Regions from separate parts of the Vreelandella lionensis genome, predicted to be linked through region 1. Evidence: predicted binding sites of a transcription regulator. Region 1 holds the regulator's gene; each other region holds the start of a gene.
What was found. Region 1 encodes sigma-54, which starts transcription at its own class of promoters, with help from an activator protein. Its sites were predicted from a motif close to TGGCACNNNNNTTGCTNT; they were not measured.
Positions count from the first base shown of each region.

Region 2: the regulator sigma-54 is predicted to act here: its motif matches at 3,605-3,622, upstream of glnK (P-II family nitrogen regulator).
Region 3: the regulator sigma-54 is predicted to act here: its motif matches at 2,079-2,096, upstream of ACIGG6_RS12685 (NCS1 family nucleobase:cation symporter-1).

Region 1 covers NZ_JBITWC010000022.1:59,365-65,203, reverse strand. Annotated here, with positions in the region: gene pmbA (metalloprotease PmbA) at 1-575, shown strand, start outside; gene ACIGG6_RS13995 (HPr family phosphocarrier protein) at 602-871, opposite strand; gene rapZ (RNase adapter RapZ) at 966-1,889, opposite strand; gene ptsN (PTS IIA-like nitrogen regulatory protein PtsN) at 1,955-2,422, opposite strand; gene hpf (ribosome hibernation-promoting factor, HPF/YfiA family) at 2,427-2,735, opposite strand; gene ACIGG6_RS13975 (RNA polymerase factor sigma-54) at 2,833-4,248, opposite strand; gene lptB (LPS export ABC transporter ATP-binding protein) at 4,354-5,112, opposite strand; gene lptA (lipopolysaccharide transport periplasmic protein LptA) at 5,124-5,627, opposite strand; gene lptC (LPS export ABC transporter periplasmic protein LptC) at 5,636-5,839, opposite strand, start outside.
Region 2 covers NZ_JBITWC010000015.1:73,412-79,250, forward strand. Annotated here, with positions in the region: partial or broken gene ACIGG6_RS10960 (methyl-accepting chemotaxis protein) at 1-1,104, shown strand, start outside; gene ACIGG6_RS10965 (LysR family transcriptional regulator) at 1,108-2,034, opposite strand; gene ACIGG6_RS10970 (ferredoxin--NADP reductase) at 2,227-3,003, shown strand; gene glnK (P-II family nitrogen regulator) at 3,098-3,436, opposite strand; gene ACIGG6_RS10980 (ammonium transporter) at 3,702-4,949, opposite strand; gene ACIGG6_RS10985 (P-II family nitrogen regulator) at 5,037-5,375, opposite strand; gene ACIGG6_RS10990 (accessory factor UbiK family protein) at 5,725-5,839, shown strand, end outside.
Region 3 covers NZ_JBITWC010000019.1:52,217-58,055, reverse strand. Annotated here, with positions in the region: gene hydA (dihydropyrimidinase) at 1-633, opposite strand, end outside; gene ACIGG6_RS12690 (nitrilase-related carbon-nitrogen hydrolase) at 665-1,531, opposite strand; gene ACIGG6_RS12685 (NCS1 family nucleobase:cation symporter-1) at 2,152-3,669, shown strand; gene ACIGG6_RS12680 (LysR family transcriptional regulator) at 3,736-4,638, opposite strand; gene ACIGG6_RS12675 (EAL domain-containing protein) at 4,830-5,839, shown strand, end outside.

The DNA.
Region 1 (5,839 bases):
TTATGGGTGCTCTGGCGGGCGGCGCGCTTTATCGAGAAGCCTCGTTTTTATGTGACCGCTTGGGTAGCCCGCTATTCCCCGATTGGTTTGGGTTAGAAGAGCGCCCGCTGGAAGTGGGAGCAACGGCTAGTTCACCGTTTGACGCGGAGGGTGTACAAACCCGTAGCAACCGGTTTATTGATCAGGGGCAGGTGGCGAGCTACATGCTCTCTGCCTACAGCGCGCGTCGTTTAGGAATGCAGTCCACGGGCAATGCGGGCGGCGCGCGCAACCTGCGCTTGTTAGCGCCGTTAACGCCGCGGGAAGAGCTGTTAACACAGATGGGGCGTGGTATTTGGGTGACCGAGCTCATGGGGCAGGGTGTTAACGGCGTCACTGGCGACTATTCCCGGGGAGCGGCGGGTTTCTGGATTGAGAATGGCGAAGTACAGTACCCCATTGAGGAGTTCACTATTGCTAGTAACCTCAACAAGATGTTCGCGGGGCTGAGCGGTGTGGGAAGTGATACGGATACCCGTGGCAGTATTCACACGGGTAGCTGGCTGATTGATGCGATGACAGTGGCAGGAAGCTAATCGACAGTGCTGGCTTGGTAAACTAGCTACTGGTCTTCGTCAAACCGTGCGTCGAATAGAGCTTCAATGGCATCTAGCGCCTGTTCGGCGTCGCTTCCTTCAGCGGCGACAGTAAGCTCGGTGCCGCAGGGGGCGGCCAGCATCAGCAGCGACATAATATTGGCGGCATCGGCTTTCTGCTGCTGCTTATAAACCACGATGTTCGCGGAAAACTGCTGGCCACATTTCACCAGTTTGGTGGCCGCGCGGGCATGAAGACCACGCTGGTTGGTAAGTGTTAAGGTTCTTTCGGGCACTCTGGTTCCTTTTTGCCGAGTGGGTCTTGAAACTTAGGTCTTAAAAAAACTTAGGTCTTGAGAAGCTTAGGCCTTAAAAATTAGGTCCTGACACTCAGGGCGTGCTGGCAGCGGCGGGTGTGGTAACGCATGGCACCGCTGGCTCTTCGCTCAGCGTGTATTGTAACCCCAGCTCACGGTGTCTCAACTGTACTTCTCCGGTCTGTTTAACCAGCTTTTTAGCAAGCTGTTCGACCATATAAACAGAGCGGTGTTGCCCGCCGGTGCAGCCAATAGCCACGGTCATATAACTTCGCTGGCTATTTTGGTAAGCCGGAAGCCACTTTTCCAACCACTCCTGAATATCATTGGTCATTGCCTCGACCATTGGGTAGCTACTTAAAAACGCCACTATATTGGCATCACGCCCTGTAAATTGGCGCAGAGTAGGGTCCCAATAAGGGTTGGGCAGGCAGCGAACATCGAAGACTAAGTCGGCATCCATGGGTACGCCGCGTTTGTAGCCAAACGACTCAAACGTCAGCGTTAGCTGATCTTTTCGCTGGTGGGCGACTTGATCAGTAATGCGGCGTCTCAGATCATGCACGGATAAGCGCGACGTATCGATCAACAAGTCAGCGAGATCGCGAATTTCAAGCAGCGTCTCTTCTTCTTTATTGATGGCCTCTTCCAACGTCATTTCGCTATCCCGGGTAAGGGGATGGCGACGGCGGGTGGCTGAGTAACGCTCCAAAAGAATGCGCGCATCCGTGGTCAGATAGATGACCTGAAAACGAATTTCTCGCTGGCGTAGTTCTTCCAGTAAAGCTGGGAGGCGTTCAAGCGCCGTAGGAAGGTTGCGCGCGTCAATGCTCACTGCTAAGTGAGTGCGCTCGCCTTGCTCACGTAGTTCATCAACTAATGAGCCCAGCAGCATGGCGGGTAAATTGTCGATAGCGTAGTAGCCAAGATCCTCTAGCGCTTGTAAGGCGATAGATTTACCGGACCCTGAACGGCCGCTAATGATCACCAGTTGCATAGCGTCTCTCTTGGCTTGCATAGGAGGAAATTATCGCTGCGTGCAGTGGCCACCGCCCATAAAGCCTAGGCGGCTTGTTCGCGAATCTTGGCGGTAATAAGTGCTAAGAGTTCGCGCTGACTATCGGCTTTACGCAACTGCTGACGCGTATGGGCGTCGTTCATAATAGTAGCCACTTGGCCAAGCAGTGCTAGGTGGGTGTCATCTGCCTCTTCTGGTACCAGCAGCACAAACACAAGATCCACCGGGTCGCCATCAATGGCGTCGAAGTCTACTGGCTCAGCAAGCTTTAAAAAGCCAGCAATGGGTGCGCTACAGTGAGGACTGCGAGCGTGGGGGATGGCAACCCCGTTGCCTATCCCCGTACTGCCTAGTCGCTCGCGGCCAATGAGGCGGCTAAACACCTCTTGGCTATCTAGGCTGGGTGTATTTTGGGCGATAAAGGTGCTGAAAAACTCCAGCACCCGTTTTTTGCTGCCCCCGGGAACGTCATAAAGCACGCGCTCCGGGGGGAGGATGGTTTCCAACGTCATTGAGTTAACGCACACCAGCGCCCTGGGCGCGAGCTTGTGCTTTTTCCTTATGTTTAACGAGTTGACGATCGATTTTGTCTGCTAGCGCATCAATAGCGGCATACATGTCGTTATCAAGCGCTTCGGCGTGAAGGTCTGCACCGGCAGCGTGCAGTGTGCAGGCTGCTTGCTGGCGCTCCTTCTCAACAGATAAGGTCACTTGCACCGTGGTAATGTTGTCGTAATGGCGTTCAACGCGTTCCAGCTTTTCGTTAACGTAGTCACGCAAGGCGTCAGTCAGTTCAACGTGATGACCAGTGATGTTTACTTGCATTGACGTGCTCCTTATCCATCGGACTGTACTTCGATTGTAACCCTTTTTACGCTATTGCAAAGCCCTTGCGTTGAGTTTGTTCATACGTACCGTTTAACTAGCGTAAACGACGGCGCTCACTTGACGAGGGAATGCCCATTGACTCCCGGTATTTTGCGACAGTACGCCGTGCAACGCTAATGCCCCCCTCTTCAAGTAGAGTCACCAAGCGGCTATCGGAGAGCGGTTTTCCTGAGGGTTCATCCTGAATCAGCTTTTTGATGCGGGCACGAATGGCTGTGCTGGAGTGGCTGTCGCCGCCGTCTTGGCCGCTTACCTGGCTTGAGAAGAAGTACTTAAGCTCGAAAACGCCCCGCGGCGTGTGAATAAATTTCTGCGTGGTCACACGGGATATGGTGGATTCGTGCATCTCTACCGCTTCAGCAATATCCGCTAAAATCAGCGGTTTCATTGCTTCTTCGCCATGCTCCAGAAAGCCAATTTGGCGTGCAATAATTTCACGCCCAACTCGTAGCAGCGTGTCATTGCGACTCGATAAGCTTTTGATCAGCCAGCGGGCTTCTTGGAGGTGCTCTTTGAGGAACTGGTTGTCTTGGCTTTTGTCTGCGCGTTTGATCAAGCTGGCGTAGTCGGGCTGTATACGCAAGCGTGGTAGTGCTTCTGGATTGAGCTCTAAATGCCAGCCTTCATTGTCATGCCGAACGACTAGGTCGGGGGTGATGTAGCTGTCGTCGGTAACGCCATAGGTGCTCCCAGGGCGTGGGTCAAGGCTGCGAATTAAACGGATGACATCGTCAAGCTGCTCGTCATCAAGGCTTAAACGGCGCTTGAGAAGCCGCATATCGTCTTTGCCTAATGCTTCCAAAAACTGGCGAACCAGCCGTTTGGCGGGCATTAGCAGCGGGGTGTCCTCGGGTAGTGAGGCGAGTTGCAGCATCAGGCATTCACGCAGGTCTCGGGCAAAGACGCCGGTGGGCTCAAATTGCTGCAAGCGCAGCAGGGTATTTTCCACTTCCCGCTGGCTTAAGCTGTCATGGCCTTGGGCTTTTAATCCTTCCCGAATGTCATTAAGCGGCTGGGTGAGATAGCCGTTGGCATCCAGCGCATCAATCAGGCTTTCCGCGATGGCGTATTCTCGCGGGCTAAAGTCTGTCATGGCCAGTTGCCATAGCAGGTGGCCATGTAGGCTTTGTCCAGCGGCTTGGCGCTCGAAGTCGGGGCCTTCACTGCTGCCACCCAGGCTGCCTATGTCTTGATAGGTATCTGACCAGTCACTGTCGACGGAGAGTTCGTTGGGGATGCTCTCGGACCACTCAGCCTCTTGAGGCTCACTGACAGCCTGCTCGCCAAACTCATCTTCTTGCTCAAGCATGGGATTGGCATCTAGCGCTTGCTGAATTTCTTGACGAAGGTCCAGCGTCGATAGCTGAAGCAGGGCGATAGCCTGCTGCAGCTGAGGTGTCATGGTCAGCTGTGTGCCGATACGCAATTGGAGAGAAGCTTTCATGACCATCTGAGAACCACTCGTTAATCAGAAAGCTCCACCCTAGAGCGAGTTATGGCTTGGTGCAAGTGCAATAAGCATGCCACTAAAAGAAATGCTTCTGCAGGTCACTGTTTAAAGGCGGAAATCGGCGCCTAAATAGACATCTCGAACCTTCTGGTTGTTGAGGATTTCCTGGGCGTTTCCACTGGCAATGATGTGACCGTCGCCAACAATGTAGGCAATATCACAAATATCCAGCGTTTCACGAACGTTATGGTCGGTGATCAATACACCAATGTGGCGTTTCTTTAACGCTCGAATGATAGTTTTAATTTCCCCAACGGAAATCGGGTCAACCCCGGCAAAAGGTTCATCCAGCAGGATAAAGGCCGGTTCGGTGGCCAAAGAGCGGGCGATTTCAACACGGCGGCGTTCGCCCCCAGAAAGACTCATGCCTAAGTTGTCGCGTATATGAGTGATGTGAAAATCTTCAAGTAGTAACTCAAGTTGTGCTTCCCGGGCGCTTCGATCAAGCTCTTTGCGTGTCTCTAAAATGGCCATAATGTTGTCGGCCACGGAGAGCTTGCGGAAGATGGAAGCTTCCTGGGGTAGGTAACCAATCCCTGCCATGGCGCGTTCATGCATAGGAGCATGAGTGAGGTCAAGGTCGTCAATGCCTACTTTGCCCGCATCCGATTTGACCAACCCCACAATCATATAAAACGAGGTGGTTTTACCTGCACCATTAGGGCCAAGTAGCCCAACCACGCTACCTTGAGTGATTTCCAGATTAATATCTTTAACCACACGGCGGCGCTTATAGCTCTTCGCTAAATGATGGGCGTAGAGCGTTTTTACTGGTGTGGGTTCTGGGGATGTTGATGCTGCCACGTGGCCACTTCCTATTGTTCGGGCTGAAGGGTCATACGAATACGCTGATTTTCACTGCCGCTAACGTCAGAGCGTGCTTGTACTACTTCTTGATCGATAAAGTACTCTAAACGTCCACCTTGGAAGTGATCTCCTTGCTGGGTCAGCTCAGCTTGGTCAATCAGCTCAACCCGGCGTTCGGAAACGTGATAAATAATCCGACGCGCCCAGCCTTCTATAGGGGTTTCTTGGTCTTCAATTTGGTTACGCAAGTAAGCACGCTCGCCCGTAGCGATGGCGCGAGACAACTCGCCAGCATCGTTACGCTGAATTTCGACACGCTCGCCGCGTAGCTGCATATTGCCTTGGCGAATGTCAACGTTACCGGTGTACACGGCTGTCCCTGCTCGTTGGTCAAGGTCTAACCGGTCGGCCTCCACATGAATAGGCGCTTGGTTTTGTGCCGCTACAGGCAGTGCAATCGTGACAAGCGGCACGGCTAGGGCAAAAAGTGCAGTGCGGATTAGAGCATTCATCGCGACTCCTAAGGGGAACGGGTGGCCGGCGGATGAACGCCGCGCACGTTGTTGGTTAAACGGACTTGGCTGTCATCCAGCCATACATCCATTCGAGAGGCTTCCATACGCTGAGGGGGCTGCTGCAACACTACGTGGGTGTCGCTCCAGGCATGCCGGGTGGTCCCGTCGTAGTTTAATAGTTCGGTATCAAGCTGCCACCCCTCTTCAGG
Region 2 (5,839 bases), on a different contig from region 1:
GAGTCCGTCGTGCTCGCCGAACTCAACGCGCTGCAGAACGTTTTGAGCGATCAGCGCCAGCAAAACACCCTAGGGATGACGCTGGTGGGGCTGCTGCTGGCGGCCATCGGCATCGCTGCCCTGTGGTGGATTGGTGGGCGTATTGCGAGTCCGCTCAAACGCTTAGCGAACAGAATGGAAGAGATCGCCTCTGGAAACGGCGATCTCACTCAGCGCCTGCCCGTGCATGGCCGCGATGAGAGCGCCGCCGTGGCCGAGCAGTTCAACGCCTTTGCCGAAAAAATTCAGGCCATTCTGCTGGACGTACGGCGCAGCAGCGAGGCCGTGAACCACGCAGCCAACGAGATCACCCAAGGCGGCCATGACCTCTCGCGGCGTACCGAGCAAGCCGCTGCTAGCCTGCAAGAAACCTCGGCAGCGATGGAAGAGATCAGCAGCACCGTCAGCCACACCACCCACGCCTCCCAAGAGGCCAGCGGGCTGTCCAACACCGCCTCGCAGCTGGCTTCCCGTACCGACAAGGCGTTTGTGCAGGTGGTCTCGACCATGGATGACATCCGCGCGACCTCGGCAGAGATTCAGAGCATTGTTAGCGTGATCGACGGCATTGCCTTCCAAACCAACCTGCTGGCGCTCAACGCCTCAGTAGAGGCAGCGCGGGCTGGCGAGCACGGGCGCGGCTTTGCCGTAGTGGCCGATGAAGTGCGCAAGCTGGCCTCGCGCAGCAGCGACGCCGCCAAGGACATCCGCCAGCGCATTGATGCGTCTGCCGACAAGGTCGAAAGCGGCACGCAAATGGTACGCGACGCCGAAGCCGCCATGCACGAGCTGGCCGATAACGTAACTCGCGTCACCCAAATGCTCGGCGATATCAGTACGGCAGCCGGTGAGCAGAACGACGGCATCAACCAAGTCAGCGTCGCGGTGACCGACCTGGATCAGATGACCCAGCAAAACGCCGCCCTGGTGCAAGAGTCCACCACCGCTGCAGAGCAGCTCAAAGACCAAGCGGACAGGCTGGCCGCGCTGGTGGGTGGCTTTACGCTAGAGGCGTCGCAGCACCAGGCTCAGGCGCTGCCAAGCCCTGAAAAGGCCAAGGTGTAACCACTAGGGAATCGGTGGCAGCGGGATATCGTCACTGCGCTTGGCCCCGGCGGTCATTTCGCGACAGAGGCGTAAAAACTCCCGAACGCCGGTGGTCAGGTACTTGTGGCGATGCCAGATAAAGGTGAACTGGCGTTTTAAATCCAACTCCGGCGTGGGCAGCGGCACCAAGCTGCCGCGCCGGAAGGCATCGCGCAGCGCCAGCCGGGAAACGCAGCCAATGCCAAGGCCCGACTCCACCGCGCGTTTAATGCCCTCGGTATGTTCCAGCTCCAATAGCGTATTGAACCGGCTGCGACGGTGGCGGGCGGCATGCTCCAGCGTCATACGCGTACCGGAGCCCTCCTCGCGCATGATCCAATCCTCCCGCAGCAGCTGATCCAGCTCCAGGTGCTCCCGCCCTGCCAGCGGGTGGCGAGGCGAGCAGAACACGCACAGCTCATCCTCGACCCAGGGCTGGCTGATGATCATATCGTCATCGCACTGCCCCTCAATCAGCCCTAAATCCAGCGAGTGCTGGCGCACGCCCTCAATGATATGCCTCGTATTACGCACCGCCAGCCGTACCCGGCTGCCGGGATAGCGCTGCATGAAATCGCTGATCAGCAGCGTAGCGAGATAGTTACCAATGGTGAGCGTTGCCCCCACGTCCAATGCGCCCACGCCCTGTTGGCCCCGCAGTAGCTCCTCAACCTCCTCGGCGCGGTCCAGCAGGGCCACCGCCTTGGGCAGTAGCTGGAAGCCGAGCGCGTTGAGCTTTAGCCGCTTACCAATGCGGTCGAGCAGTTGGCAGTCGAACTGGCGCTCCAGCTCCGCCAGCGCTGTGCTGGTGGCCGATTGCGACATGGCCAGCGCGCGCGCCGCCTGGGAAACGCTCTCATGCTGGGCAACGGCCACGAAGACTTCTAGCTGGCGCAGGGTGTAGTGCATGACCAGAACCTATCTGTGAGTGATCGGCGAGAGGGCTATATCGATTTTAAAGATAAGCGTTATCAAGATAATTTGCTTAACAGATATATCACCCTTTATTTAGAATAAGCAGCAACCTATAGAGCTATTTTTTATTCTTTTTTGGAATATGGCGAGCAAGGCTTAGGCCGCGCTGCCCTTGGAGGAGTTAGCATGAGCAAGTTTGCCCTGGAAGAAGTGCTAAGCGTTCACCACTGGAACGATACCCTATTCAGCTTCCGCACCACCCGCGAGCGCAGCCTGCGCTTCAAAACCGGCCAGTTTGTGATGATCGGCTTGGAAGTGGATGGCAAACCGTTGATGCGCGCTTACTCCATCGCCAGCCCCAACTACGAAGACCACCTTGAGTTCTTCAGCATCAAAGTGCCCGATGGCCCGCTGACCTCGCGCCTGCAGCACCTGAAAGTGGGCGACCAAATCATGGTCAGCCGCAAGCCGACCGGTACGCTGGTGTGCGACGACCTGCTGCCGGGCCGTAACCTTTACATGCTCTCGACTGGCACCGGCTTGGCGCCGTTTATGAGCCTGATTCAAGACCCGGAAGTTTACGAGCGTTTCGAGAAAGTCGTGCTGATTCACGGCGTGCGTGAAGTCTCTGAGCTGGCCTACGCCGACTTCATCACCAAAGAGCTGCCCGCCCACGAATACCTGGGCGAAGAAGTCGCCGAAAAACTGGTGTACTACCCCACGGTGACCCGTGAAGAGTTCCACACCATGGGCCGCCTGACCGACCACATTCGCAGCGGCAAGCTTTTTGAAGACACCGGCCTACCGCCGATTGACCCGCGCCAAGACCGCGCCATGATTTGCGGCAGCCCGGCGATGCTGGACGACACCAGCGCACTACTAGACGAACTGGGCCTGAATATCTCCCCGCGTATGGGCGAGCCGGGCGACTACGTCATCGAGCGTGCGTTCGTCGAGAAGTAAGGTGCTAAGAGATCAACATTAATTAGCTGCCAAACCTAAAACACCCCGCCAATGCAGTCGCGTGGCGGGGTGTTTGTTTGTACGCCATGGGGCGTTATACCGCGTCTTTACCTGTTTCGCCGGTACGAATACGGATGACCTGCTCAAGGGGCATCACAAAGATTTTACCGTCACCGATCTTACCGGTGTTGGCGACCTGGGTAATCGCGTCGATCACCTGCTCGGCCATATCGTCGTCAACGGCCACTTCCAACTTCACCTTGGGTAGGAAATCCACCACGTACTCCGCGCCACGGTAGAGTTCCGTGTGGCCCTTCTGACGGCCAAACCCTTTCACTTCCGTTACCGTAATGCCCTGCACGCCGATATCAGAGAGCGATTCGCGTACGTCATCAAGCTTGAACGGCTTGATAATGGCTGAGATCAATTTCATTGCGACATCCTCTAGCTTGGTGGCCCACTGTTATCAAAACAGCGTTATTGAACGGTTGTCATAACCCATCAAGGTTGGCGGGGCACTCGCATAGCCAAGCCCGTTACCCAGTGGGTTAAGCATACACCGCCATGGGCAGAGAATAAAAAACCAGTACGTACCTAGCTAATAACAACCAGCGTGCAACCTACCTGTGAAGGACAAAAAGGCCTCCCACGGTGGGGAGGCCAAAAGGAGCACGCCAGCTCACATGATTAGCGCAAGCTTATTTCTTAACGCTAAACTCGGGATAGGCTTCCAGACCGCACTCAGCGATATCGACGCCTTCATACTCTTCTTCTTCGCTAACGCGGATACCCATGACCGCTTTCAGCACCAGCCATACCACTAAGCTTGCGATGAAGACCCAGCCAAAGATGCCCACGATACCGATCAACTGTGCACCGAAAGAAGCATCGCCATTATTCAGCGGTACTGCCAACACACCCCAGATACCGACCACACCGTGAACGGAGATCGCACCAACCGGATCGTCCAGCTTCAGTTTGTCCAACGTTACGATAGCCGCGACAACAATCAGGCCGCCTACTGCGCCAATAATGGCAGCACCCAGCGCTGAAGGAGAAAGCGGGTCGGCGGTAATCGCCACCAGGCCAGCCAGCGCACCGTTCAGCGCCATGGTGAGGTCCGCCTTGCGGAACCACAGCTTGGCTAGAATAAGCGCGGCGATGACACCACCAGCAGCCGCTGCGTTGGTGTTCACGAACACTTGCGCAACGTTGTTAGCTGAACCGATATCGGACATTTTCAGCTCAGAGCCACCGTTGAAGCCGAACCAGCCCATCCACAGGATGAAGGTACCCAGCGTTGCCAGCGGCATATTGGCACCGGGAATCGCGTGGATAGAGCCATCTTTACCGTACTTGCCTTTACGCGGGCCAAGTACCAGCACACCGGCAAGCGCTGCAGCCGCACCGGCCATGTGCACAATGCCGGAACCCGCGTAGTCAGAGTAGCCCACTTCAGACAACCAGCCGCCGCCCCAGGTCCAGTAGCCAGACACCGGGTAGATGAACGCAGTCATCACCACGGCAAAGGCCAGGAACGCCCACAGCTTCATACGCTCAGCAACCGCACCCGAAACAATCGACATCGCGGTAGCCACAAACACTACCTGGAAGAAGAAGTCAGAACGCATGGAGTAGTAAGGCGCATCGTCGCCACCGGCCAGCACTGCATCGGCGCTGTTTTCAGTACCGATCAAGAAGCCCAGGTTCGGCAGGAAGCCGCCTGCGCTGCTGGAGTACATGATGTAGTAGCCCACCAGTAAATACATGGTGCAGGCAATCGCAAACAGTGCGATGTTTTTAGTCAGGATTTCTGCGGTGTTTTTGGAGCGAACCAAGCCCGCTTCCAGCATGGCGAAGCCTGCGGCCATCCACATGACCAGCACGCCGCAGATCAAGAAGTAGAACGTATCGAGCGCATAGCTCAAATCAGCTAACTCATTCATGAGGTGTTCCCCGTTTGTACTAAGAAAAGGTACTTGGAAGAGATACTTGGCGACGTTAAAACGTCATCAGCAACTCAAAGTCGGCCCTTAAACGGCGTCGGCACCGCGCTCACCGGTACGAATACGGATCACATCTTCCAACGGCGTCACAAACACTTTACCGTCGCCGATTTTGCCGCTATTCGCTGCGTTACAGATGGCATCCAACACGCTCTCCAGGCGCGCATCGTCTACGGCGACTTCCACTTTCACCTTGGGCAGAAAGTCGACCACGTATTCCGCACCGCGGTAGAGTTCGGTATGCCCCTTTTGACGGCCAAAGCCTTTTACTTCGGTAACCGTAATCCCTTGAACGCCGTTGTCGGCGAGTGCTTCACGAACGTCGTCAAGCTTGAATGGCTTGATGATAGCGGTGATGAGTTTCATCCCGGATCTCCCCTGCTGGCTCGGTGGATAGCGGCATGGCCGCCCGAATTTAGTGCTTGCCCTACTAATGCTCATACCGTGCCACTCACTTTTTTATTATTTAAATTCAAAAACTTAAATTATTAACATAAGTAAGTGGCGGTAACTAAGCACCGCTACCTACTACGTGCCGGACTTGCTTTGCACCATAAAAGAACATTGAAAAAAGCTAGTCGCCCCATTTCGATGCATTTGTACACGTACGCCCACCGCGCTTAATTAACAAACGGCACATGCGAATCGTCGGCGGGTTGCGTATCCTTACTCACAAGCAGTTCACATTTATGCGTGATCGTTTAAGGAGAGAGCCATGGCGCCCCAAGACCGCATTAGCCGCTTAGCCCAGCAGATCGGCGACCGTTTGCAGAATGCGTCACAAGCCCCGGAAGATATTCAGAAAGGTGTCCAGCAGGTGGTACGCGGCG
Region 3 (5,839 bases), on a different contig from region 1:
GGAAAGCGGATGCGCTTCTGGCCCGGTCATCCCCTGGGCGAGCAGCTTTTGCTGCATGTGGTAGACCAGCTCGCCGTTTTCCGCGTGTACCGTGGGGATCGCCCCAAGCTCTAAACACCGCGAGAAACTCTCCACCAGGATATCGTCGGTGGCCATGATCGCGCCCTTGTAAGCCATAAAGTGCTTGAAGCTGTTGACCCCATGCTCCCGAACCAGCGTCCCCATCTCTTCTTTGACGCTCTCGTCCCACCAGGTAATGGCCACGTGGAAAGCGAAGTCGGTGGCAGCTTTTTCGGCCCAGCCTTGCCAGGTGTTAAACGCTTCCAGCAGCGACTGGCCGGGGCTTGGGATCACAAAGTCGATGATGGTTGTGGTACCCCCTGCCATGGCGGCGGCGGTGCCTGTGTAGAAATCTTCGCTGGCCACCGCGCCCATAAACGGCATCTGCATATGGGTGTGGGGGTCGATACCGCCGGGCATCACCAATTGGTGGCTGGCATCGACAATCTCGCAGCCTTCCGGCACGTCTAAATCGGTGCCAATGGCGTGGATTTTTCCATCGACGCAGAGCACGTCAGCGCGGTAGGTGTCGGCGTGGGTGACGACGGTGCCGCCCTTGATCAATAAACTCATGGTTCACTCCTGGGATAATTGACTGAGGGGCTTATTCGCCGTCGGTTAAGCGGGTATAGGTTTCCGGGCGGCGGTCACGGAAGAACTGCCAGTTGTTGCGCACCTCGCGCACCATGTCTAAATCGATCTCGTGTACCAGCAGCTCGTCTTCCGTTTCGCTGGCCTGGGCTTCGATCTTGCCGCGTGGGTTGACGATATAGCTGGAGCCGTAAAAGTCGCCGATATTCCAAGGCGCTTCGCTGCCTACGCGGTTGATGGCAGCGATGAAGCAGCCGTTAGCGGCGGCCGAGGCGGGTTGTTCAAGCTCCCATAAATATTGGGATAGCCCGGCCACAGTCGCGGAGGGGTTGAAGATCACTTCGGCACCGTTAAGGGCCAGTGCTCGCCAGCCTTCAGGGAAGTGGCGGTCATAGCAGATATACACGCCGATCTTGCCGTAGGCGGTATCGAACAACGGCCAGTTAGATTGGCCCGGCTTGAAGAAGAATTTTTCCCAAAAGCCAGCCACTTGGGGAATGTGTGTTTTGTGGTATTTGCCCAGATAGCTACCGTCAGCGTCGAATACCGCCGCTGTGTTGTAGTAAACGCCTGTCTCGGTTTCTTCATAGATAGGGACGATGATCACCATGCGGTGCTCAGCCGCGAGCTTCTGCATCATCTGGCAGGTGGGGCCTTTCGGCACCCGCTCGGCAGCGGCGTACCATTTGCTGTCCTGGCTGGGACAAAAGTAGGGTTGATTAAACACTTCCTGGAAGCACAGTACTTGCACACCTTGTTCAGCGGCTTGTTTTATCAGCGGCAGATGCGCTTCGTTCATTGTGTCTCGAATAGCGGCGGGTTCCAGGTCGGTACTGGTTTTTAGGCCCATTTGAATCAGGCCGATTTTCATCTTCTGCATACAAAGCCCTCTCGTGTCATACGCACCAACCGTCTGCTAACGCATAACGGTGATTAACGGTCAGGTAAAACCATGTATTGCTAATATGGATTAGCAAATACGGCGGTCGCTTGGCGTGTAGTGACGTCGGCTTAAAGCCAAATGTTTATTGTTATGAGTAAAAGTTGTCATATTTGACAGCTTTTTGAAAATAGACCTTTACGTAGTCACTTTTCAAGGTTTTTTTATGGGGTGTGCGGCTATGTATTAACCAATTGATTTTATTTGTTTTTATTTTTTATGTGATCTTTTTTTGCTAATTTAGTGAGTGTTTGCACATATTTGGTGGTTTTTAAATTCTTTTAAAATCAGTGATTTGATTTTTTATTGGCTGGTTTGTGCACTTTTTATGGTGCTTTTATGGTGCAATATTTTTTTAACGAACTAAGGTTTTTAGTGGGTTTGCTATACATTGGTGAAAACAATAACAAGCGCGTAGGTAGTGACTGCCTATCTGTCGATCAAGTCAGCTTTTTGTTCAATAAGTTAACGATCCTGTCTTCAGTTTAGGCATGCTTATTGCTGCGACAAAAGCTGAACCCGTACATGCGGTCGGCAATGTCGCTGCTGAGGAGAATAAAATGACTGGCTCAAGAACCCAGATGGTAGACAGAGAGGGGTTGATTGAACTTAATGTTGGTGAGGACGTGCGCAATAGTCCCCGCTTCAATAAAGATATTGCACCTACCCAGGCAAGTGAGCGTACCTGGAGTAAGTGGAATATCGCGGCACTATGGGTGGGGATGTCGATCTGCGTGCCCACGTATACGCTGGGTGGGGTGCTAACCGCCTACTTCGGCTTGAGCGTGGGGGAGGCGCTCTTTGCCATCCTGCTGGCCAACGTCATCGTACTGATTCCACTGACGCTGAATGCCTTTCCTGGCACTAAGTTCGGGATTCCTTTTCCGGTGGTATTGCGCTCATCCTTCGGTATTTTGGGCTCGAATGTGCCGTGCCTAGTACGTGCGCTGGTGGGCTGCGGCTGGTTCGGCATTCAAACCATGTTTGGTGGCTTAGCTATCCATTTGCTGCTGTCGGAGCTAATTCCCGCCTGGGCAGCCTTAGGTGGCGTGGGGGAAGTGATTGGCTTTTTTGTTTTCGGCGCGATGAACCTGTATGTGGTCATTCGCGGAGCGGAGTCGATTAAGTGGCTGGAAACGCTGGCTGCACCGCTGCTGTTGGCCGTAGGCGTTGGCCTGATGATGTGGGCGTGGCCGCATATGTCGATGACCGAGCTGCTGGCTCAACCGCCATCGCGCCCTGAGGGGGCTTCCGTTTATGGTTATTTCTTTGCCGGTTTGACCGCCATGGTGGGTTTTTGGGCGACTCTCTCACTAAATATTCCTGACTTCAGCCGCTTTGCCAAAAGCCAAAAAGATCAAATTGCAGGCCAAATTATTGGTCTACCGCTGACGATGTTCTTCTTTGCTGCCCTTGGGGTCGTGCTAACCGCTGCGTCTGAATCGCTAGTAGGGCAAACCGTTGCAGATCCGGTGAGGTTAATCGGTTATATCGACAGCCCCTTCTGGGTCATTATGGCGATGTTATTGATCATTATTGCCACTATTTCGACCAACACCGCTTCTAATATCGTCTCCCCTACCAATGATTTTCAGAACATAGCGCCAAAAGTGATCAACCAGACGCGTGGCGTGCTGATAACCGGTGCGGTGGGAGTGCTGCTGATGGGCTATGACCTGTTACAAAAGGCAGGCATCATTCCTCCTGGAGTGTCTCTTGAGCAGATGTACTCCAATTGGCTGCTGGGTTACTCCAGTCTGTTAGGCCCCATTGCGGGCATTATGGCGGTGGACTACTTCCTGATTAAAAAGCAGCGCCTGGATGTGCCCAGCCTGTACCTGGATGGTCACGCCTATCCTGCGGTCAACATGGCCGGTTTTATCGCTTTCGGGGTTCCTGTTGTGCTGACCTTACTGTCACTGTTAACCGGCACGATGAACTGGTTCTATGACTACGGCTGGTTCACTGGCTCCGCGCTGGGGGCGATTGTTTACTACGTCGCAAGCCAGGTATTGGCGTCATCTCCAAAGGCGGGGCCTGCGCCAGTGATGGCCAGCGAGGTGACAGAGCAATCCTGATCGGCTATCGGTGATAGTGGCTGTATGACAAAGCTCGGCAATTAGCCGAGCTTTGTCAGGATTAGCCTACGTCCCACTGATAAACCCCAAAAACGCATCCACCACGCGATTGGGGCGGCGGTCATGGCGGGTAATCAGTACAAACGGGATGCGGTAGTGCTGAGTAGCGGTGTGAAGCGCGCGCATCTTGCCAGCTGCCACCCACTGCTCGGCGACATGTTCGGGTAGAAAGCCCATAAAGCGTCCGGTCAAAATCAGAAAGGCGGCCCCTTCTCGGTCCGAGGCAGAAGCCTGTAGGTTGAGTGCTTCGTGGGCTTGGCGTGCAGCATCAGGTAGGGGGTAGCGCGGGCGAATCGCCGGGTGGCTGGCGATTTGTGCAAGGCTCAATGCCTCATCGGGCACGCTGAACAGTGGATGTTCGGCGGAGCAGTATAAGTAAGAGGGTTCGTCGTACAGCAGTTGTGTTTCTAAACTGGTGGGCAAATTCACCGCAGGCACTACCCCCACATGCAGGTGACCATCCATCACGCCGCGAATCACCGCGTCCGACGGCTCCATATGAATATGGACCGTTACCTCGTGATGAGGGGCGGTGAGTGCTGCCAACGCATGGGTCACATCCATGGCGGGTAGCGTGACGAGGTTATCGGTAATACCGATATTCAATTTGCCTTTGATAGTGTGATGCAGCGCGTTAACGTCGCTTTTAAAGGTCTCCAGCGCCGTAAGCAGCGTTAGCCCTGCCTGATAAATCTCTTTCCCCTCTTCTGTTAGGCTGAATCCGCCGCGTCCTCGCTGACAGAGGGAAAACCCCAGACGTCCCTCCAGGTCGTTCATATGCTGGCTAATGGCCGAGCGACTAATCCCCAAGGTGGTTTCCGCAGCGGTAAAACCGCCGCACTCAACGACCGTCTTAAAAATGCGGATCAGGCGTATTTCGTAGTCGCTCATTTGGCCTAGTGATGCCATAGCTGCCTCTTGATCAGGAAAAGGGGGCTTTTTTGCTGCATTGGGTTAGACAAAAAATTGATATACATCAAAAAAGCGAAGCGCCACTATCTAGCATTGCGACCATGAAGTCGCTGTGGTGTATCTTTCACTGTTATTTTTTACACTGTATCAGGTGCGCTTGCGCGACACTTGAATAAGGCCAATATTTGATGCGCTCCTCTCGCAGTGATGAGTTAGCCCACAAAACTCAAGCAGTGCCGATGTATCGCCGACAGCAGCGGCAAGCCATCGTCATATTTGCGTTGGCTCTGTGCGTCATGTTGCTGCTATTCGGTTGGTTATTGGAAGGGCAGTACCAGCAAGAGATACGCTCGGCTGAGTCTCGAGCCATTTCGCGTTCGAATGTAGTGGCCGAGTGGGCAAAGGGTATGCTGGGGCAGAGTGGGCAGGCACTTTTTACCTTGGCGGAGCGAGTGGAGAGTGTCGGAGGGGCGGGCCTCAATAATACGGCGAGCGTACAGTATGCTTTAGAAAGTTTGACTGGCTATATGCCACTAATTGATGAGCTTGGCGTTCTCAATGCCCAAGGGCGTGTCTGGGTAAGTAGTAGCAATAACCGGCATGCGGGTCTTGATATTAGTGAGACTGATTTTTTTCGCTCTTTCCAGCAAGGCAAGCAGCAAGAGCTGGTCACGCCGCTTTACTGGTCATCACAGAACCAGCAGTTCTACCTCTATCACGCTCGGCGGGTGAACGATGCAAGCGGTAATTTTAACGGCTTGGTGGTTGCTCGGCTGGAGCCGCAGACCCTGATCGAAGCGCTGCAGCAAATGCGCGTCTATGACGGCGAAAGCATGGCCTTACTAGACGCCAACCTCAAGTTAATTGCCCGCCATCCCATGCCCACAAACGGCGCTATCGTGGGCAGGCAAATTGAAGATTCTGCTACGCAACAGTGGCTCAAGACGCAAGAAGCGTCACAAACATTTACCGCGCTTTCATCCATTGATGGGCGGGGGCGCCTGTTCCATTTGCAGCGAGTCAGTCACTACCCGGTACTGGTGGCGGTGGGCGTGGATGTGCAGCGGTTATTAGCAGGTTGGCGCCAACGAACACTGGTGTTAACGGGCGTTATGGCGATCATTGCGCTGTTGGGAGCGTGGGGAGTGCGCCACTATTTGAGCCGCCTCGCACTCTCTTATCAGTTGCAGACCCGTGA